4 regions of the Photorhabdus machadonis genome follow, and region 1 is predicted to be linked to each of the others. Evidence: predicted binding sites of a transcription regulator. Region 1 holds the regulator's gene; each other region holds the start of a gene.

Evidence for each region. The regulator Fur, encoded in region 1, represses iron uptake genes when iron is present. The targets are predictions, from matches to a motif close to ATAATAATGAGAACNACTATCAA.
Region 2: exbB (tonB-system energizer ExbB) is a predicted target of Fur. The motif match lies at 1,029-1,051, and genes of this name have one in related genera.
Region 3: ACUN2T_RS07945 (isochorismate synthase) is a predicted target of Fur. The motif match lies at 1,166-1,188, and genes of this name have one in related genera.
Region 4: sufA (Fe-S cluster assembly scaffold SufA) is a predicted target of Fur. The motif match lies at 1,234-1,256, and genes of this name have one in related genera.

Annotation. Positions count from the first base shown of each region.
Region 1 is NZ_CP199761.1:4,025,332-4,027,533, forward strand. It holds gene fldA (flavodoxin FldA) at 4-534, shown strand; gene fur (ferric iron uptake transcriptional regulator) at 865-1,311, shown strand; partial or broken gene ACUN2T_RS19105 (chitobiase/beta-hexosaminidase C-terminal domain-containing protein) at 1,521-1,858, opposite strand; gene ACUN2T_RS19110 (hypothetical protein) at 2,149-2,202, opposite strand, start outside.
Region 2 is NZ_CP199761.1:989,590-991,791, reverse strand. It holds gene exbB (tonB-system energizer ExbB) at 1-878, opposite strand, end outside; gene metC (cystathionine beta-lyase) at 1,232-2,202, shown strand, end outside.
Region 3 is NZ_CP199761.1:1,585,795-1,587,996, reverse strand. It holds gene ACUN2T_RS07945 (isochorismate synthase) at 1-894, opposite strand, end outside; gene ACUN2T_RS07940 (ABC transporter ATP-binding protein) at 1,217-2,056, opposite strand; gene ACUN2T_RS07935 (condensation domain-containing protein) at 2,157-2,202, opposite strand, start outside.
Region 4 is NZ_CP199761.1:2,516,378-2,518,579, forward strand. It holds gene ACUN2T_RS11990 (IS30 family transposase) at 174-1,028, opposite strand; gene sufA (Fe-S cluster assembly scaffold SufA) at 1,324-1,692, shown strand; gene sufB (Fe-S cluster assembly protein SufB) at 1,705-2,202, shown strand, end outside.

The DNA of each region.
Region 1 (2,202 bases):
TTTATGGCAATTATAGGTATATTCTTTGGCAGCGATACTGGCAACACAGAAAATATTGCCAAAAAAATCCAGAAAATTCTGGGTTCCGACGTTGCTGAAGTCCACGATATTGCCAAGAGCAGTAAAGAAGATATCGAACAGTTCGATATTCTGCTGCTCGGCATCCCTACCTGGTACTACGGAGAAGCTCAGTGTGACTGGGATGATTTTTTCCCTACTCTGGAAGAGATCGATTTTGACGGGAAGCTGGTTGCCCTTTTCGGTTGCGGCGATCAAGAAGATTACGCGGAATATTTCTGTGATGCGATGGGAACTATCCGTGACATTATTGAACCCCGTGGCGCAATTATTGTTGGTCACTGGTCAACAGCGGGTTATCACTTTGAAGAATCAAAAGGTCTGGCTGATGATGATCATTTTATTGGGCTGGCTATTGATGAAGACCGCCAACCAGAATTAACCGAAGAACGCGTTAATTCTTGGACTAAGCAGATCTACGAAGAGATGAGTCTGGCGGAAATTATTGCCGGATAGGAATTTACCCCAATAGGCGTATATTGGTGCAGGCCATTTCTTATCAATAGTGAATACGCGGTAGGTGAGTAGCCATTCGCTTTTGTCAACACACTGCTCACATCCGCTCTTTTACTACAAAGAATGGCGAAAAGATAGCCTAAACATTATAAATAGTAAGGTTATTCCTGCGTCTTACAAATGATTATTCTGGCAAAATGTGTAATGATAGTTAAGGTTAACGTGGTTTTCATTTTCATTAGCCATACCTATAATCATAATCTGATAACTAACCGGTACTTTTTGAAGTATCGCTAAGTTCACTTTACTGAGTAACAGGACTGAATCCGCATGACCGACAACAATAAGGCATTAAAAGATGCTGGGCTTAAAGTGACACTTCCTCGACTGAAAATACTGGAAGTGTTACAGGATCCTGAATACCACCACGTCAGTGCGGAAGATCTCTACAAAAAACTGATTGATAACGGTGAAGAGATTGGCCTCGCTACTGTCTACCGCGTGTTGAATCAGTTTGATGACGCCGGCATTGTCACCCGTCATAATTTTGAAGGTGGCAAATCGGTTTTTGAACTCACTCAACAACACCACCACGACCATTTGATCTGTCTGGACTGCGGTAAAGTCATTGAATTCAGAGACAAACAGATCGAAAAACGCCAGAAGAATATCGCTGAACGTTATGGGATTAAACTCTCAAACCACAGTCTTTATTTATATGGTCATTGCTCGGCAGGTAATTGCCGCGAAGACAATAGTGTACATGACGAGAAGTAATTCATTCCTGAGCCGATAATTTTTTATCCATAGCCATAGATAGAAAGGGACCCATCAGGGTAATGCCAGTCACTCAAGGTGACTGGTTCCCAGAACATAGTGACTTATCGTTTTACCGCCTTTAACGTAAGTGCAGGCGCCGCGTTGTGGCAATACAACACAGCGTTCTGAAAGGAACCCTGATGGGTTCCTTTCTTGATGAGACAAAATCATGCCTTTACATGATCAATCCGGCTGTAACGTTGACCATCCGGACTGACAGAACGGATCAACACATCACCTTTCACTTTCGGACGTTTATCATTGTCATAAATCTTCCAGCTACTACCGCCATCAGTTGAATACTGAATAACCAACCCTGGCAAAGCAATATTGGCTTTCAGAACACCGCGTTTTACCTTAGCCCCCGGAACCGGTAAACGGTAAGCAATTCCTGCTCTATCCAGTTTGACAAGCTCACGCTGCCCTATCAGGTTAGCGAGAACCGGGTCCAATCACGATTCAGTGCATCTATATCAACTTTATTCGTTTCTCCTCCCTTATATTCCTAGCCTGGAACATTCATCAGGAAGGTCATAACGAGCCATAACATGTTTTTCCCGAAAGTCAGAGCCAAATGATTATCCTATCTCAATCTATTACGGGACACAGCCTAGTACTACAGCCGTACTTACTTTTTTCAACAGAAAAGACACTCATAGAAAAGCTTAATTCATGCGGTTTCTCAGAGTTGTGAGCATCAAGGAAAATGCAACTTTCTGGTATCTACGGCTGTAGTACTAAGTATAGAAGGAAGTGAAGTAAACCTATGCTTAACAAAAGAAGAGGAAGATGAAACTATAAATTCAATTCATTATTTAAAATCATTCGAAAGTTTTGTGAATAGGTGAA
Region 2 (2,202 bases), 2.3 Mb from region 1:
ATCATACGGGCGAAGATGTTATAAATCACAACAGCCGGAATCGCCGCGACCAGACCAAGCGCTGTCGCTAACAACGCTTCCGCGATACCCGGCGCCACAACGGCAAGGTTAGTTGTCTGTGAGTGTGCGATACCGATAAAGCTGTTCATGATCCCCCACACCGTACCAAACAGACCAACGAAAGGAGAAATCGCGCCAATAGTCGCCAAATAGCCGTTACCACGCCCCATATGACGGCTGATAGCCGCAACTGAGCGTTCCAGACGGAAAGAGACACGTTCTTTTATGCTATTCAGATCAGTACTCTCAGAAGATAACTGGCGTTCTGCCTGTGCTTCACTCAACAGTAAACGGCTGATACTGAATTTGCTGAAACCTTCTGCAATTTCCGCAGCCTGATCAAGACTCTTAACTTCCGCCAGAGCCAATTGCTCTTTACGTAAACGACGACCGGCAGCCAACAGTTCAGTTCCTTTTGAGAAGAATAGCGCCCAAGTAATAACAGAGGCAATTACCAAGCCAACTATCACGGTCTTAACAACAATGTCGGCGTTCTTATACATACCCCAGATGGACAAATCGGTAGCAAAACCACTGGAAAGATTGGTTTCATCAGCTGAAACGGTAGGCACAGCAATATCAGTGGCAACCGGAATCACTTGGGGAGAGTCTGTTGCAGGTGCAGTTTGTGGCGCAACCTGATTTGCCGACTGTGTAGTTGTGCCCGAAGTTGTTGAGGTAGCCGCCGGAGCAGATGTTGTAATCTGTGCGGTTTTTGTCGTGGTGCTGTTATCTGTTGCAGATGCTGGTGTTGTATCAGCCAACGCTGAACCGGTCAGCCCAAACGCTAAGATAATTGAAGCAGTCAAATTACGCATCAGTTGGCTTTTACTCCCTTTCTTATAAACCTTGTTATTTAGCAGTGAATTACCTTTCGTCATCTCACTAACCTTATTTACGCTGAGTCTTAACTCATCTTCAACAAATTGAATGAAAATGAAGGCTGATGATATCAAACATTAAGCGATTTGATAGTAATTATCATTATTGTTTAATAAAAAAGTGTTACCTCTTCACAAAATAAAGTCAAAGAAACCTCACACACCGGTAATCAGATGAATTTTCGTCAAGTTGGTCTAATCCTTTTGTACAAAAAGGCCTAAATATTTTAACGTGTTAACTCTATTTTTTTACACCATTTCAAACTTTGAAATGAAGGTGACAATGGATCATGACAGAAAAAAAACTGGAAACTTCACTGGTCAATGCGGGCAGAAGCCGTAAATTTACTCAAGGCGCAGTCAATCCGATCATTCAACGAACATCATCTGTGATTTTCGATTCTGTCGCATCCAAAAGGCAGGCAACACACAACTGCGCCAATGGCGAACTGTTTTATGGCCGGCGTGGCACACAAACCCATTTCTCTTTTCAGGAAGCCATGGCTGAATTGGAAGGGGGCGCTGGTTGTACGCTTTATCCTTCTGGTGCCGCCGCGATCAGCAATGCCATTCTCTCTTTTGTCGCCACTGGCGATCATATCCTGTTAACAGGTTCAGCTTACGATCCGACACAAGGCTTTTGTGACAAGATATTGTCACGGATGAATATGACTACCGATTATTTCGATCCGATGATTGGTGAGGAGATTGCTGAACTGATTAAGCCCAATACCAAAGTGGTGTTTCTTGAATCCCCAGGCTCAATCACCATGGAAGTACAGGATATTCCCGCAATTGTCCGCGCGGTACGGCAAGTCAATCCAGATATTGTCATTATGATAGATAATACCTGGGCCGCCGGTGTGCTGTTTAAAGCACTGGAGTTCGGCATCGATATTTCTATTCAATCCGGCACCAAATACATTGTTGGTCACTCAGACGCCATGTTAGGTATTGCCGTCGCAAATGAACGCTGCTGGGCGCAACTGCGGGAAAGCTCCTATTTAATGGGACAAATGGCGGATGCCGATACGGTGTATATGGCAAGTCGCGGCTTGCGGACTTTAGCAATTCGCCTGAAACAGCATGAAAAAAGCAGTATCGAGATAGCACGGTGGCTGCAACAAAGATCCGAGGTTGCAGCGGTCTATCATCCGGCCTTACCCTCCTGCCCCGGCTACGACAATTTCATCCGCGATTTTAGCGGCAGTAATGGCCTGTTCTCTTTTCAATTGAAAGAAAGGTTAACACACCAGCAATT
Region 3 (2,202 bases), 2.4 Mb from region 1:
CGGCGTAGGATGAAGCAGGCAAGCAACAGAAAGTGCATTTTCCTGTGGTGACTTCAGCTCTCCCTCAATATCGGTGGCAAGGTGCCAAAGTACAGGCGTGCTGATGGTGGAAGGCATTTCAGAGATATGTAGTTTTTGACAACGGCTTTCGAGTACGTTTCTCATCATATCGGTCACTAACCGATGCTCATAATTATCTTTGACGGACTGAATAAGCGCCTGGCGTAATTTGTCATCGTCTGGCTGGTTTTCACTGCGCTTTGCAGACCCTGCCAGCGGCTGAGAAAAAATAGTATTACCCTGTTTACGCACTAATAATTCTGGGCTCGCACCAATCAATGCCCCACTTTCCAACGGAACATGGAAGTTATAACACCAACTATTTTGCTGATTAAGATGTTGTAATAGTTGAATTGAATCTAATGGCTGATGGGTTTCGATATCAAGTAACCGCGAAAGGACAATTTTATCTAATGTATGATTGCGCATTGCATCAATCGCGGTGTTCACCATCCGGCTAAAGTGTGCTTTATCGGGCCACTGGGTGCGTCTTTTTTCTGTATAGGTTGAATTGGAAATAAGCGTGGGAAACTGCTTTCTCTGGAACCAATTACATTGTTCAGGGACAAAAAGTGCCGCATTTTGCTGTTTATTGAATGGAATTGCCCCCACCAGAACAGGATTTTCAATCCCATCGCTCTTCGCTTGCTGGAATAATTGACGTATTTCTTGCTGAATCAGGCTATCAGGGTTTGCTGCATCATCAAGTGGCTTTGACACAATCGCATATTGCCCCTGTGCCAACAGACTTTTACTGGATGAAAGAAACAGAAAATCCTTATTATTAAGATCATTAAAACCAGTCAGCAAAGTATCTCTATATAGATATGGCACAAGTATTACCCCTATCAGTTAATCGTGTAATCACGAAAATGGAATTCTTGTCTCGACATAACTTTGCATCACTTACTATAAATAAAACGATGACTTAAATTGCCAATAATAAGATTTCGATATGATTTAATTTTATAAAAATGTATATCTTTAAAACATTTCTCCCTTATTCCATTTGGAGATCTCATTTCGCACCATCCTGTTATTCTGCCTGATCTTAAAAGTTGTTGATTGAATCTATCAGGCATAGATCAACGATATTCATATTATTTTCATAATAAGTATCAATATTATTATAAAAAAATACATTTAAACATCATATCTATCCCTTTGTAAAACGCCGTCCCTGCGGAATAATTAAGGGGGTATGGCTGACGGGATCATCAATAATGACACAATCGAGTCCAAAAACCTCAGAGACTAATGTAGTCGTAATGATCTCACCAGGTGCCCCTTCCACCACAATCCGTCCCCCCGCCATCACAATCAGATGATCTGCATACCGGCAAGCCTGATTCAAATCATGAAGCACAGCGATGAGCGTATATCCGGATCCTTGATTAAGGCGACAAAACAACTCAAGCAACTCAATTTGATGAGCAATATCAAGATAGGTTGTCGGTTCATCAAGCAGTAACAATGGCGTTTGTTGAGCCAGCACCATAGCAACCCAAACCCGTTGGCGCTGCCCACCTGAAAGTTCGTCAACAACGCATTCAGCAAGCGATGTTACACCGGTCGCATTCATTGCCTGGCGCACCGCTTCATAATCCTCATGGCTCCATTGACGTAATAACCGCTGATGAGGAAAACGCCCGCGCGCGACTAAATCAACAACTTTGATCCCCTGAGGAGCCTGCACACTTTGCGGTAATAACCCCAGCTGACGAGCCAAAGCGCGGGTTGGTATAGTGTGAATATCATGACCATCAAGGCAAACCCTGCCATATTCCGGGCGCAGCAGACGACATAAACTTCTCAGCAGCGTGGATTTACCACAGCCATTAGGACCGATAATCACGGTAAAACGACCATCAGGGATACGCAGATTCAGTTCATCACAGACGATATGTTCACCGTAACCCAGGCGCAATTCTTCCACACTCAAGCGACAAGGTGATAAAACACGTTGGTTATCATGTTTTAGCGTTAGCGTTGTCATCAATTCTCTCACAAAAACGTTATTAATCCAGTCTGCATCAATATTCATATCAATGCAGACTGCAAGAGGATTATTCAGTGTTGAATAGAAACTCTGATGTTCAAAAAGTACCTATGCACTCGGATAATTTTGGCAAGATCGCCCTA
Region 4 (2,202 bases), 1.5 Mb from region 1:
TCCCCGCTATCTCTTGTTGTTGAACATGGCTCTCAAGCGCCCGATCACCAACTCTTAATTGCTATCCCGTCATTTTATTTATATTTAGCCGCTTAATTGCGTTTTTTTGCATTTAACCAACCTGCTTTGATAGATTTTATATATGGTAGATTCACATAATAAGTGCAACATCGTTAATCTGGAAGTAAACATGTTCGTATTCCTTTAAATAATTCATTCGGTGTTTTCCCACCCCGTGTTTTTCGAGGGCGATTATTTAATCGGTTTACCACAAAATTTATTTCCTGATCAGAGATTTCATTAAAATTGGTTCCCTTTGGAAAGTATTGTCTGATTAATCCATTGATATTCTCATTGATCCCTCTTTCCCAAGGCGAATAAGGGTGAGCAAAGTAAATTTGGGTTTCTAATTCTTCACCGATGATTTCATGATCTGCGAACTCCAAACCGTTATCGAACGTGATGGTCTTAACCTTTTGTTTTAACGGGTATAATACTTTCACTGCCGCTTTCGCGACTTCTGATGCCTGCTTGCTATCAAGTTTAACGATAATTGTATACAGCGTCTTGCGGTCAACCCATGTTAATAAGACACTTTTTTTATCTTTCCCTATTATCGTATCTCCTTCCCAGTCCCCAATACGTTCTTTTTTATCAACAAGTTCCGGGCGTTCATCAATACTGACCCGATTTTTAATTTTACCTCTTCTTTCATAGCGACCATAGCGTTTGCGATAGGGTTTTCTGGCTATTCGCAGATGTTGCCATAAATCACCCCCCTCTCTTTTATCTTGATAAATCAGTCTATAAATCGTCTCATGATGCAAAGATATCCCTTTATGTTGCTTCAAATAATCAGCCACCTGTTCAGGGCAGTATGTCTGGACTTCTTGATTTCTCTTCAATTCTCTGCTGATGGTCGATGGGCTTCGCTTAAGTGACTCCGCAATAAAAAGCTGTGAAAAACCCGCTTCTCTTAAACTGGAAATCGGGTATCTTTCTGTTTCGGTCAGTTGTGTATAGGCCATAGTGCATTTTCCTTTGGCGAGAAAGATGCCTACTATAGCAACTGACCGCCCTTCTGAAAAATTGCACTTATTAGTCGAACCCTTCATAATATTCATATAAAACAAAGAATTAAAAATATATTTTCATATGTGATGAACATAACTCGTTGTATTAGGGTGAAATTTAACCTATTTAAGGTATATCCTCTTAAAACAAATGGTTGAAGTGATAGGGGTTATCATTACCATTATGCGGTAAGGAGAATACTCCGATAACAGCGGCAAAAAATTGCTAAAGAAAAATATGAGGTCAACTATGACAAATAGTGTTGAAACCTTCTCTCTGAATGAAATTGCATGGCAAGGAATCACCATCACAGAGAGAGCCGCAGCACAGATCCTAAAATTGATGCAGCAGAACCCACAAAGTAAAGGGTTATATCTGGGAGTTAAGCAGTCAGGATGTGCCGGTTTTGGCTATGTGTTTGAGATGGTCAACGATCCGGCATCTGATGATTTACTGTATGAAAATGGAGGGGCATGTCTGTATGTTCCCCTGAAAGCTATGCCGTTTATCGATGGAACTGAAGTTGATTTTGTTCGTGAAGGTTTAAATCAGATATTTAAATTCAATAATCCAAAAGCTCAACATGCCTGTGGGTGTGGTGAAAGCTTTGGTATATAAGTGTACCAATATATGTCTCAGAGCAATGTAGAAATCAGCGATGATGTGCAGACCTGGCTCAGCGATCATCGTTATAAAGAGGGTTTTTTCACTCAGGTAGCGACTGATGAGTTGGCTAAGGGGTTGAGTGAGGATGTTGTGCGGGCAATTTCCGCGAAACGCAATGAGCCTGAATGGATGCTGGAATTTCGGCTGGAGGCTTATCACCATTGGCTGGGAATGGAAGAGCCGCACTGGTTGAAGGCGAATTACCCTAACCTTGATTACCAGGACTATAGCTATTATTCAGCACCTTCATGCGGTGCCTGTGATGATAGTTGCAGTTCGCAATCCGGTGCTATGCAGGCAACGGGTGCAGAGCAAACAAATAATTATTTGACGGCAGAGATTGAAGAGGCATTTGAGCAGCTGGGTGTTCCTGTGCGGGAAGGTGAAGCTGTCGCAGTAGATGCTATTTTTGATTCAGTTTCTGTCTCAACAACCTATCGGGATAAGTTAGCGAAAGAAGGC